DNA from 4 places in the Paenibacillus sp. SRL342 genome. Region 2 is predicted to be linked to each of the others. Evidence: predicted binding sites of a transcription regulator. Region 2 holds the regulator's gene; each other region holds the start of a gene.
What was found. The regulator Rex, encoded in region 2, represses fermentation and respiration genes when NADH is low (regulators of the CRP and FNR family bind a similar motif). The targets are predictions, from matches to a motif close to TTGTGAAATATTTCACAA.

Region 1 (3,181 bases), 130 kb from region 2:
TTCACTTGGGCCGGATCATCCGCAATGCTGGACCACGCTTGAACCGGGTCACCATGTGTCTGAAGCGCATCACGCCACATGTCCAGCAGCGCACCACGTACATAAGGATGTTTGACACGCAGCGGGCTGTACAGATACCAGGAGAAGCTCGCTCCACGCGGACAACCTCGTGGTTCAAATTCCGGCATATCCGGTCCGGTTGAAGGATAGTCGGTAGCCTGCGTTTCCCAAGTGACAATGCCGTCTTTCACATAGATCTGCCAGCTGCATGATCCGGTACAATTGACGCCGTGTGTGGAACGCACCACTTTGTCATGCTGCCAGCGGCGGCGGTAGACATCTTCCCAATCCCGGTTAACTGGGGACATCTCACTCCAGCCCTCCGCACTTTTTTCACGTTTGGCAAAATATTTGAGTTTGCCCATCCAGGGCATGCTTTTGTTACTCATTGTTGTCCTCCCACATATATGACCTGTTGATGCAAGTTGAATCCTGAACTGCTGTTGCTAACCTCCGATTTGCGACATATGTCGCAGCGTTGGCGTGCCGTCAATCTGTTGCCCGTTTAAGGCTTTTAACATGTCATGTGTTTCGGGTTTGGCTCCGAGTGCCTTGTAAAATAAATCCTGCACCGCCTTGTCATCACCTACGAGTGGACGAACATTGAACTCATCTGACCAGTAGAGACAAGGTTTGATATTTCCGTCTGCTGTCAGCCTGAGCCGATTGCAATTTCCGCAGAAATGGCTGCTCACCGGATGAATCAGACCAAAGGTTCCGGCAGCTCCCACAATGCGATAACTATCTGCAGGTCCATTCCCATAAATCTCTCCACAGCTTTCGTACTCCCATTGTGCTCCGCATGTTTCCAGCACATGTTCGAGGGGCATATACCCAGATCTCCAACCTTCTCCACTTTCACCAATAGGCATGTACTCGATAAAACGAATATGAATGGGTTCATCCCGGGTCATCCTCAGAAAGTCTTCCACTTCATCGTCGTTCACGCCTTTCATCAGCACCACATTCAGCTTGATCGGATGAAATCCGGCTTTTTGGCTGGCCTTAATGCCGTCCAGCACACGCTGCACCTTGCCGCCTCGGGTAATGCTTGCGAATCGTTCTGGCTTCAAAGAATCCAGGCTTATGTTCACCCGTGTTAGCCCCGCAGCCTTCAGCAGATCCGCATAAGCTGCCAAATAGATGCCATTGGTGGTCAATGCGATATCTTCAATTCCTGGAATAGCGGACAACATCGCAATCAGTTGATCCAGCCCCTTACGAACAAGAGGCTCCCCTCCAGTTAAACGCAATTTCCGAATGCCCAATGGAGCAAGCGCCTTAACGATGGACGTGATTTCTTCATAGGACAGGATTCGTTCTGTCGGTTCAAACTGCATTCCTTCCTCTGGCATGCAATACACACAGCGGAGATTACAACGATCCGTAACCGAAATTCTTAAGTAATCATGTTTTCTTCCAAACGGGTCCATTAATTTTGATTCCATACACATACCTCCCTTCTCTAGGGTGCTGTATTCACATCAGCCGAAGGAGAAACCTGTTTTCTCTCATCCAGTGTCATCTTGACGCTAAATATAAGGATGTCTCACTCGCTGAACTGTGCAAAATATCACAAGAAGTGAAACATAGCGCACAGTTGCACATCTATATATGCTCACCAGCCCTTTTCCAAACAGGATTCTGGTCTAAATAAGTCTAAATTATGGCAAAAAGAAATGTGTGAGCCTGCTCACACAGACCCCTCTTCACGTTTTCTATAATCAAATTGCAGCACCACACTATCCCTATTTGGAGGAATGACACATGAACACATACGCAGCAACCATTAATGCCACGGAGTATCCACCGCATTTGAAACATAAAGTTATTTTCGAAACGTTTGATCAGTTGCAACCACAGGAATCCATGCTGCTCATCAATGATCACGATCCAAAGCCACTTCGATTCCAGTTCCAGTCCACACATCCTGATGGCTTCAACTGGGAGTATATTGAGCAGGGCCCTACAACCTTCCAGGTCAAGATCAGCAAACTATAGAATTGGAGCTGAACCGCTATGGCCCACGTTGAAATCATTGACAATACTACACTTCGCATCACGCTGAGGTTGGAAGATGCCACAACCATGGTGCAGATAGCACAGCGTGAACAGGCCGAATATGCGCAAGAGATTGTTACCATTTACGAAAAAATGCCTGTGTTCGAATATACTCACTTCTGTTTTTACGCCTATGACAGTGCAAGACTTTTTGAGCGTGTGCTCGGCATGGACCCCAAAGCCTATCTGTCCTTCTCCCTCGATGCGCCGGAGTCATTCTTCTACGCGCTGTACGGTGGAATGGCCGCCCTGTATGAATCATCTCTGCAGTTGGTACAACAGGCGGATGTAGCTAGTGCAGGATTGGATGTGAACGCACATGTCTCCATCTGATATCCGTATGGTTGAATTGGATGTGCGCCCTCATCTGAGTAAAAAGCTGGAGCCGTTTCAGCTGATTATGGACACGGTCAAGGGCCTTCAGCATGACGATGTGTTTGTCCTACATGCTCCATTCAAACCAACGCCTCTGCTCGGTATTCTCAAGCTGAAAGGATATTCCAGCACATCGGAACGAAAAGGTTCAGATCACTGGGTTACCACATTTGTGCACAAAAAAAATAAAACCGGTGCAAAAGCATTATCTGCAATGGTTTTACCTGGATCAGAAGTTAATTCGGAGCCCGGTTCAGACGAAGAATCAGCTTCATGCAAAGGACATCCGGAGGAGCAAGCTGTTGCGATTGCAAACATTGAAACTCCACAGGCACCCAAAGTTATACTGGACAATCGCGGATTGGAACCGCCACAGCCCATGATGCGAACACTTGCCGCTCTGGAGCGTTGCAAACCTGGGGAAATCGTACTGATTCACAATGACCGTGTACCTGTATTCCTGATTGAAGAGTTAAACAATCTAGGTTGCACCTACACGGTTGAAGATCAAGCCGATGGCACAGCCAAAGTGAGAATTGAAAAAGGGTAAGGAGGAGAAAGCCATGTCCAGGTTGCCGTTTCTTTTCATCATCACGGGCATCTTTGGATTTGTAATGTATCACGCCTTCTCCCTGCTCTCGCTGACAGGCTGGCTTGGTGATGAACTCAGAGGACCCGAAGGCTG
Region 2 (3,181 bases):
GTGGGTGATGCGCACTTTGTTAATATGCTGGTGCAATCACTCGCAGAGACGGCAATTGCTACGCGTGGACGCATGATGGTTCTGTTTACTTCATACAAGATGCTGCGACAGGTCTATGATCCGCTGAAGGAGGCACTGTCTGGTAACGACATCTCGTTGCTTGGGCAAGGCGTTGACAGTGGAAGTCGTTCCAAATTGACTCGCAGGTTCCAAGATGCCAAAGCAACGGTACTTTTGGGCACAAGCAGCTTCTGGGAGGGTGTAGATATCCCGGGAGAGGCCCTAACCTGTCTCGCTATTGTTCGACTGCCTTTCCAGCCACCGAATCATCCGTTGGTGGAAGCCAAGAGTGAGCTGCTTCAGGAACAGAAGAAAAATCCGTTCATGAAACTGTCCGTGCCGCAAGCGGTCATTCGTTTCAAACAGGGATTTGGCCGGTTGGTGCGTACAGCGAAGGACAGAGGAATTGTCATTGTTTATGATACACGGGTGATTGAAGCGTACTATGGTAAATTCTTTTTATATTCATTACCTGGTCCCAAAATGGAACACATGCTCACGGAGCAGATGGTTCCACGAATTACCGAGTGGTTGGAAAAACCTGCTAATGAACAAAAATAATGGTTGTTTTGTTCGTTACATCATTGCATGACACTATTGTTTGGCGTTAAACTTTATTAGATATTTCCGTATCCGATTAAAGCAGTTGCACGTAAGAACTTATAACCTAAATTACAAGGAGCATTCTGTATAAAATGTCACGTTTATCTTTGAGTTTATACAGAATGCTCATCTTTTCATCTATTATTTTATCGTGGTCTTGGTAAGGGGGAGCAAGAATGAAATCGGATAAAATTTCGGAAGCGGTGGTACGACGTCTGCCTGTATACTTGCGTTATTTGAACGAGTTGCATCAGCGTGAGGTGGCTACTGTTTCTTCTCAAGAGCTTGGACAGAGGCTGGATCTGAATCCGGCCCAAATTCGTAAAGACCTGGCTTACTTCGGTGATTTTGGTCGTAAAGGGATCGGGTATGATGTATCCTATCTGATCGAGAAAATTCGTCACATTCTCAAGATCGATCAGCAAATTAATGTAGCTCTGGTAGGCGCGGGTAATCTAGGTCAAGCCTTGTCCAACTACAACGCATATCTGAAAGACAACATGAAGATTGTTGCTGTATTTGATGCATATGGACCGAAGATTGGTAGTCAAATCAACAGTTTGACGGTAAAACCAATGGATGAATTGACGGAAGCGGTTAAAACGGATAACATCCGCATCGGAATTATCACGGTTCCGGATACGGAAGCCCAAAATGTAGCCGATCAGCTTATTGAATCCGGAATCGAAGCGATCCTTAATTTTGCACCAACAATTCTAAAAACACCGCCGCATATCCGCATTCACCATGCTGACTTTACAACGGATCTGCTTAGTTTGGCCTATTACTTGGAGACTGGAAAGGACGACGAGGAAGATGACAACAAATAGATGGGTAATCCACAACGGCAAATTTGCCGTTAATGAAGGCGGCACAACATGGAACGTGGTCCAAGGATACATGGTTGTTGAGAATGACAAGATTGTGCATATTGGTGAGACATTGCCGGATGAAGACAAAAATAGTACCAAGGTAGATGGAAAAGGACTGTTCTTCCTGCCGGGTCTGATCAATACGCATGGTCATGCAGCGATGTCGTTGCTCAGAGGGCACGGAGACGATCTTGCATTGCAAGTATGGTTGCAGGAAAAAATGTGGCCGATGGAAGCGAAAATGACTTCAGAAGATGTATATTGGGGAACCTCGCTATCGGTGCTTGAAATGTTGAAAGGCGGAACTACAGCTTTCCTGGACATGTATGATCACATGGATCAAGTGGCCAAAGTTGTGGAGCAATCCGGCGTTAGAGCAGCACTGGCACGTGGTGTAATCGGGCTGTGCTCGAAAGAAGAGCAATTGCGGAAGCTGGAGGAGTCGGCAGCGTTTGCACGTGAGTGGAATGGACAGGCAGATGGTCGTATTACAACCGTAATCTCGCCACATGCCCCATATACATGCCCTCCTGACTACATAGAGAAGCTTGTACAGGTCGCGAATGACCTAAACCTTCCTCTCCATACACATATGTCTGAAACGCTTCGTGAGGTGGAGCAGAACGTGGCTGATTATGGACTGCGTCCTGTGGCACATCTAGAGAAACTGGGATTTTTCTCCCGTCCATCCCTGGTTGCACATGCGGTGCATCTGAATGATGAAGAGATTGAGATTCTGGCCCGTCATGATGTGGCTGTATCCCATAACCCGGGAAGTAACCTGAAACTCGCTTCCGGTGTTGCGCGGGTACCTGCGATGCTGAAAGCAGGAGTTACCGTGTCACTCGGAACAGACGGACCAGCAAGCAACAACAACCTGGATATGTTCGAGGAAATGAGACTGGCTGCATTGATCCACAAAGGTGTATCTGGTGACCCGACGGCAGTACCGGCAGGCGAAGCGTTACTACTCGGAACGTTATATGGTGCCAAATCCATCTTCTTGAACAATACCGGAGCGCTTCAGGTCGGCATGAAGGCTGATTTTATCGCCCTTGATATTGAACAGGCACATTTCTATCCACATACAGACCTGATCTCACATACGATCTACTCGGCTTCTGCCAAAGATGTTGAGCACGTATGGGTGGATGGAAAACAAGTGGTGAAACATGGCGAATGTCTGACGCTGGATGAAGAACGTATTTTGCGTGAGTCTCAATTGGCATTTGATGGTCTGCTTGCTCGTTAATTGCAGGACAGCATCATAGGGAAAGGAAGTTCGGCTTTTGAAGAAAAAAAAGAAGTGGATATGGATTTCGCTACTTGCACTGGTTCTGATTCTGTTTGGACTTCAGCGTTATTACGTCTATGTCACGCAGGACCAGCGCAAGGAAGAAGCGCTCGCTATAGAGGCAGCACAGAAGCAACTGGGCATTACATCCTATGATGAATTGCGCAAGTACATCTGGGGAGACAAAGAAGGCTCTGACAATATCTACTGGACCCTGATCGGCAAAAATAAGGATAACCAGGATGTTATGGTCTGGGTTAAATTCGATGCAAACAATCAACCGGCTAAGGGTGCAAACGCTGTACACAGTGAGCTGCTGCAGAATGGCATGTCCGAAGCGCAGATCCGCAAT
Region 3 (3,181 bases), 2.2 Mb from region 2:
TACACAAATGAGTCCAGTTAACTCTCTAAATTGGTGATAAAAACAATAATATTATGCACTAACTTCATCATGTATAATTGATGTATAGATACTTTTTGATGGTTTAGTTAACTAGCAATAAATTCTATATTCGAATGGAGGTAAGTGCTATGGAGTACCGATTTGAACAAGGTTACTTTTTGATTTATTTTCCTGCTAGAACCACCAGTACTGGAGACATTATGGTGGTTAAATTATTAGACAGACCATTTAAAGATAGAATTGAATTCCTTATAAATAGCAAAAACTATGAGTGCAAATCACGTAATAAATATTTAACGTTTGAGCCAAATTCAAACAATAAATCTGAAAAGCCCGGTGCATTCTCAGCGGTACGAAGCGAGTACAATCGAATGTGGGCAACAATGAATTCATATTTTGAATAATAAAAATTTAATTGGCAGTTGGGGACGACCTACGTCCACACATGCTACGCAATGCCCTCTATGCTTGTTTGCTCCACATCGCTCTAGCCTCCGTCTCCACAGGTTCGATCGACGTTGCTATCTCTGGCTTCACTTTCGGCTCAACTTGGCGCAGGTACACCACCCAATAGGCTGCAGCTACAAACAAAGCTCCTCCAGTCAGATTCCCGAGCCATACCGGAATGAAATTCATCACATATTGACCCCACGAATAATGTCCTTCGAAGATTGCTGCCGGGATGAGGAACATATTGGCCACAACGTGCTGGAATCCAATCGCCACAAATGCCATCGTTGGAAACCAAATGCCTAGTACTTTGCCACTCATCGTATCGGATGCATAGGATAACCACACGGCCAGCGCAACCAGCCAGTTACAGCCGATGCCGGAGATAAAAGCCTGCAGGAATCCATCATGCAGCTTATGTCCAGCCATATCCACCACTTTCGCCAGATATACACCCTCTCCAGTCAGACCAAGCACATGTCCAAACGCATACGCGACAAACAAAGCTCCAACAAAGTTACCAATCGTCACTAACGTCAGATTTTTCAACATGCTGCCCGCGGATAATTTTCGTGCAATTGTCGCGAGTGGAACAGCCATCATATTTCCCGTCAGCAACTCGCCACCACCAATGAGCACCATAATCAATCCAACTGGGAATACCGCCGCACCGATCAAATTAACCAAACTTCCCCACTCTGCTGGCGCAGAAGCAATTACCCGAATATCCAGTAGAAAACCCAGCGCGATAAAAGCCCCTGCCAGAAAACTGAGCACCAGTACAGAAGAGTCCCGATATTGTGCCTTCTTCATTCCTGTTTGCGCCGTATATTGTGCAACCTCAAGAGGTGTTTTTGCTGCCATATCATTCATCCTCTCCTTCATTGTTCATCATTGGATAAGACCATCTAAAATTCATTAGTTATGCGTTGAATACCATATCCTAATTGTATCTTGGTCTTATACAAAACTTTGTGCAAATTATCACAATGTTATGTATAAAAGTCGTTATTCATGCTTGTCATTGAATGACTCTGACAGCAAGGGATATCGTGCATGTTACTTACACCTCCATTACAGATATACAAAAAAGGACTGACGATATGCTCGCCAGCCTTTGTGCATTTTATGGTTCAGTATTTTATATCAACATCTATTCTGCTTCCTTACACCATTGCTGGTGCTTTTACTTCTATTGGAGGCAGTGCTTGCAGACCCGCCGTGTTCAGGAAGTTCCACGGTTTGTTGTAATGTGGCTGGAAGAAGAAGTCGATGAAGGCCAGCTCATCTACGGTCATGTTGTTTTGGATGCAGACCGAGATCGTATTAATCGATTGAGTCAGATCAACCTGTGACATTACTTGCGCTCCGACAATTCGACGAGTAGCCTGCTCATATACCACTTTGAGTAACAGTTTCTCAGCCGTAGGCATGAACTCCGGACGGTAGCTGTCTTCCAGTACCACGGATTCCACGATCAGACCTTCGTCAGCAGCAGATGTTTCCGTCATCCCGGTACCCGCGATATTTTGCTCGTAAATTTTGATACCCGATGTTCCTTGTGTACCCATATACGGTGTCGTAGGGCGAACCAGGTTGCGGGCTACCAGTGTACCCATCCGCACAGCGTTAGTCGCCAGTGGAATGTAAGATGCTTTGCCTGTAGGGTTATAATGGATAGCACAGCTGTCACCCGCAGCGAAGACGTCTTTTTGACTGGTTTGCATATATTTATCCACGATGATCGCACCGTTTGGCAGCATATCCACTTGGCCTTTGAGCAGCTCTGTATTTGGACGGAAGCCGATGCACAGAATAACCAGATCGGTTTCAAACTCACCTTTGGACGTGATCACCTTGGTCACTTTGCCATTTTCTCCAGTAAACTTCTGTACCGTCTGACCAAGAGCCAGCTTGATACCGCGTCCAGTCAACGTATCTTCGATCGCATCTGTGAATTCAGGGTCCAGGTATTTGTTCAAAATCCGGTCCACACTGTCGATCAGGGTAACTTCCTTGCCGTTCATCTGGAAAGCTTCCACCAGCTCTACGCCGATATATCCTGCACCTACAACGGTAACACGTTTGGCATCTTTGGCTTTTTCAATAATCGTATTGGAGTGATTGTAATTTTTGCAAAGTAAAATGTTATCCTTGTCGATGCCTTCAAGCTTCGGAACGACAGGCCAAGAACCCGTTGTCACGATCAGTTTGTCAAACGTATCTTCAAATTCTTCCCCAGTTTTCAGGTTTTTAGCCTGAAGGGTATGACCCTTGGCATCAACTGCTGTAACTTCATGAAGCATCTTGGTTACAACGCCGAGATCTGCCAATTGATTAGGCGAAGAATAGAACAAACCGTCAGGGTCTTTCACAACCCCACCTACGTAGAGCGCAATGCCACAAGATAGGAAGGAGATATTGTCATTGCGCTCATACACGGTGATGGTAGCATCCGGGTACAATTTGGCGGTATTTACGATGGCTGCGGTCCCTGCGTGTGTACATCCGATAACTGCGATTTTCATTAAAAGTTCCTCCTCGAAATATATAAATGAGTTTGAATATAAGGTTGTTATGGTTGTGAAATATTTCACTTCTTAATCGATACTGTGTATGTGATTAATTTCACTTTATACACTCATTATAATGTGATCTTTTTCACATTGCAATAGGTTGAGCAAAAAAAGTTTGTCGAAAGAAGTCATTT
Region 4 (3,181 bases), 910 kb from region 2:
GAACAAATACACGATACTTTTTTTAGAACCATAATTTTCGAAAGCATAGAATGAACCACGAATGGCAAGTAAAATGACGGCAATACTTCCCGGAACAAGCAGCGCGGAGCCATAATAGTAAGCAGTATCCGGAAAGAATCCAACGATGCCAATATAGAAAAAGACAAAAAATACATTGGTGATCTCCCAGACCGGTGATAGATAACGGGAGATCAGACGATTAATCAGGTGATCCTGCTTCGTCAGGCGTGCATAAAAGGCGAAGAAACCTGCTCCAAAATCAATGGAAGCTACAATAAGATAGCCGTACAAGAACAGCCAGAGTACCGAAATACCAATTAATTCATAACTCATTATGCCTGACCCCCTTTCTCGGCTGATTGATCATGCTTCTCCTTCAACCATTTCTCCATCTCGAGTTCAGCAGGATTATTATTGAACAACCGTCTCAGTACAACGACACACATAACGCCTAGCAGGATGTAGAGAAGCAAGAAGACGAAAAATAAAATTCTCACACTCGGTGAAGAAGTAGCGGCCTCTTCCACTCGCATATAACCTCGGATGATCCATGGCTGCCGCCCAATCTCTGCATAGAACCAACCCATCTCAACGGCCAGAAAAGCGAGCGGTGCACTGAGTGCAACCATACGAAGCATCCACTTGTTAAACTGATTACGTTTCTTCCAGAATACAAACAGGAAGTACAGACTTGAGATCGCAAGCAGAGCAAATCCGATTCCAGCCATTAGATCAAACAAATAATGCACAAGTAAAGGTGGATGCTCATCTGGTGGAAATTCGTTCAGCCCGGTTACCTCGGCATCAAAGTCTCCAAAGGCAAGGAAACTGAGCACCTTCGGCAAATGTAGTGCGCCTATAATTTCATGTTCAGCATTCAGCCATCCCAATAAAATCAAATCCGCTCCGCTTTCCGTCTCGAAATGCCACTCGGCAGCTGCGAGCTTCTCCGGCTGATGCTCAGCCAAAAACTTGGCAGATACATCTCCAGCTAAGGAATTTAATAAACTGAATACCAGTACAACGGCCATCATGAGATTCAAGCCTTTTTTGTGGTAGGCGGACACTCCCTTTCTCAGCATCGCAAAGGCTGCTATTCCTGCTAACAGGGCAGCTCCTGTCAGATAAGCCGAGCTTAATACATGGAACACTTTGGAGAACGTCGCCGTATTCAGCATCGCTTGCACGGGGTTCACTGCCATGAATTGGCCTGCTTCCATCACAAAGCCTTCAGGCTGGTTCATGAATCCGTTCACTGTAGTAATAAAAACAGCAGACATACCTGCCCCGGCGACAATTGGAATGGTCAGCAACCAGTGGATATACGGATTTTTGAACCGATCCCACGTGTACAGGTAAATGCCCAGGAAGATGGCTTCAAAAAAGAACGCGAATACTTCCATAAATAGTGGCAGTGCAATGACATTCCCGGCCAGTTTCATAAAATTCGGCCATACCAGAGCCAATTGCAGCGATATCGCTGTGCCTGTCACGACACCAACCGCGACAGAAATGACAAACCCTCGTGACCACCTCTTCGCCATAAGTATGTAATGGTGATCCTTCTTCCGAATGCCGATGAACTCTGCAATAGCGATCATCAGAGGCACACCGACACCAAGTGTTGCAAAAATAACGTGGAACCCGAGCGTCAAACCAGTCACCAGCCTGCTCCATAACACCGTATCAATAGCCATTCGTTATACTGCCTCCCTTCAAACTCTGTTCAATTTTGAAACAATCAATATCAGCTTCGGCCAAGCTCAATGCATAGTTGCGAAATATTTCACAAAGGTAGGTACGACGATATCTTGCCACACCTTTAATGCGTTTACTCCTGTTGGCTCCCGATTATAACAAGCGCTGGATGCCTATGAAAATCTGATATTGATGCACTTCAAGTACTGACCAAGCCTATTAATCAAAATTATTATATCTTTATTTTTACCTAATTCAATCAAAGACACGTCTTCTACCTTAAACGTTCAAGAAAGGATCAACTCTTTCTGACAACTTGGTGAAAAACAAAAAATACACCCAATGGAGCTATTGATTCATTGGGTGTAAACGTGCTATTGCACGGCAGATTCGCTATTTACTTGCTTACTTGCTCCGGACTCACCGGACCTGCCTCGCGACGTACGCTCATGATGATCAATGATGCAGCTAATACCGTAAGGATGATGCCAAGCATGTGAAATCCTGTCACATTAAATGTATCTCCCATAACAATTCCAATGAATAACGACGATAAGATGGTCCCCAGGTAGCGTGATGTATTAAAAATACCCGATGCGACTCCAATCATTTCTTTGGGTGTGCTTTTGAACAGTGCTGCTTGCATGCCAACCGCGTTTAGGCCGTTACTTATTCCAAATAAAGCTAAGGCAACAATGATTATGAAGATTGGAGAAGTTTCATTCATAACAACGATCAATATAGAGCCCAATGTCATTAAAGAAGCGGATAAGATCAGCGCTGGCCGTGATCCTGATCTGTCAATCCAGCGCCCTGCAATCGGAGCAATAATGACTGAACATAACCCCAAAGCTAGCATACTCATTCCTGTATGAACTTCATTGAGATGTCGTATCTGCTTCAAATACGTAGGAACTCCAAAAAATAGTGCGTAAAACAGGATATTTACCAGCATGTATTGCACATTCACCCAAGTCATCTCGGGATATGTGGCAAAGGTTCGCAGAGGGATGAAAGGCGTGTCTGCTTTTAATTCATGTCGAATGAACATAACGAGTGCGATTAACCCGATCGCTCCTGTCAGCAGATGCCATGTTGAAATATCTCCTGTGGAATTTACTGAAAGTAAACCGATGAGCAGAGTTACCAAGGCTACCGTAAACATCAGGATGCCTGGTGCGTCAATTAACGCAAGCCATTTCCGAATGGACATGTGACCAGAGATAGACGGGGATTGCTCGTCCTTCGGGATTGTTTTCCAGGCGAACCAAAAACTTGCCAAGACAAACGGAATATTAACGATGAATATGCTATGCCAATCCCACCAATGAATCAATACTCCACCAATAAAGGGCCCGATCGCAGCCGCTCCAGAAAGGAATATAGCCAAGGTGGACAAGGCGGAGGCTTGCTTGTCAGTCACGTTAATTCTGACAATCGCCATTCCGACGGCCACCATCAT

Region 1: the regulator Rex is predicted to act here: its motif matches at 1,622-1,639, upstream of AC4E8D_RS18975 (DUF2249 domain-containing protein).
Region 3: the regulator Rex is predicted to act here: its motif matches at 1,444-1,461, upstream of AC4E8D_RS29470 (formate/nitrite transporter family protein).
Region 4: the regulator Rex is predicted to act here: its motif matches at 1,796-1,813, upstream of AC4E8D_RS15705 (cytochrome ubiquinol oxidase subunit I).

What each region holds. Positions count from the first base shown of each region.
Region 1 covers NZ_OZ481790.1:4,349,532-4,352,712, forward strand. The annotation lists gene AC4E8D_RS18965 (nitrate reductase subunit alpha) at 1-449, opposite strand, end outside; gene moaA (GTP 3',8-cyclase MoaA) at 507-1,508, opposite strand; gene AC4E8D_RS18975 (DUF2249 domain-containing protein) at 1,828-2,061, shown strand; gene AC4E8D_RS18980 (hypothetical protein) at 2,080-2,454, shown strand; gene AC4E8D_RS18985 (DUF2249 domain-containing protein) at 2,441-3,046, shown strand; gene AC4E8D_RS18990 (YceK/YidQ family lipoprotein) at 3,060-3,181, shown strand, end outside.
Region 2 covers NZ_OZ481790.1:4,482,317-4,485,497, reverse strand. The annotation lists gene dinG (ATP-dependent DNA helicase DinG) at 1-621, shown strand, start outside; gene AC4E8D_RS19625 (redox-sensing transcriptional repressor Rex) at 840-1,493, shown strand; gene AC4E8D_RS19620 (amidohydrolase) at 1,480-2,787, shown strand; gene AC4E8D_RS19615 (DUF5590 domain-containing protein) at 2,825-3,181, shown strand, end outside.
Region 3 covers NZ_OZ481790.1:6,639,759-6,642,939, forward strand. The annotation lists gene AC4E8D_RS29465 (hypothetical protein) at 150-425, shown strand; gene AC4E8D_RS29470 (formate/nitrite transporter family protein) at 484-1,335, opposite strand; gene AC4E8D_RS29475 (FAD-dependent oxidoreductase) at 1,638-2,999, opposite strand.
Region 4 covers NZ_OZ481790.1:3,572,762-3,575,942, reverse strand. The annotation lists gene AC4E8D_RS15710 (cytochrome d ubiquinol oxidase subunit II) at 1-354, opposite strand, end outside; gene AC4E8D_RS15705 (cytochrome ubiquinol oxidase subunit I) at 354-1,718, opposite strand; gene AC4E8D_RS15700 (MFS transporter) at 2,117-3,181, opposite strand, start outside.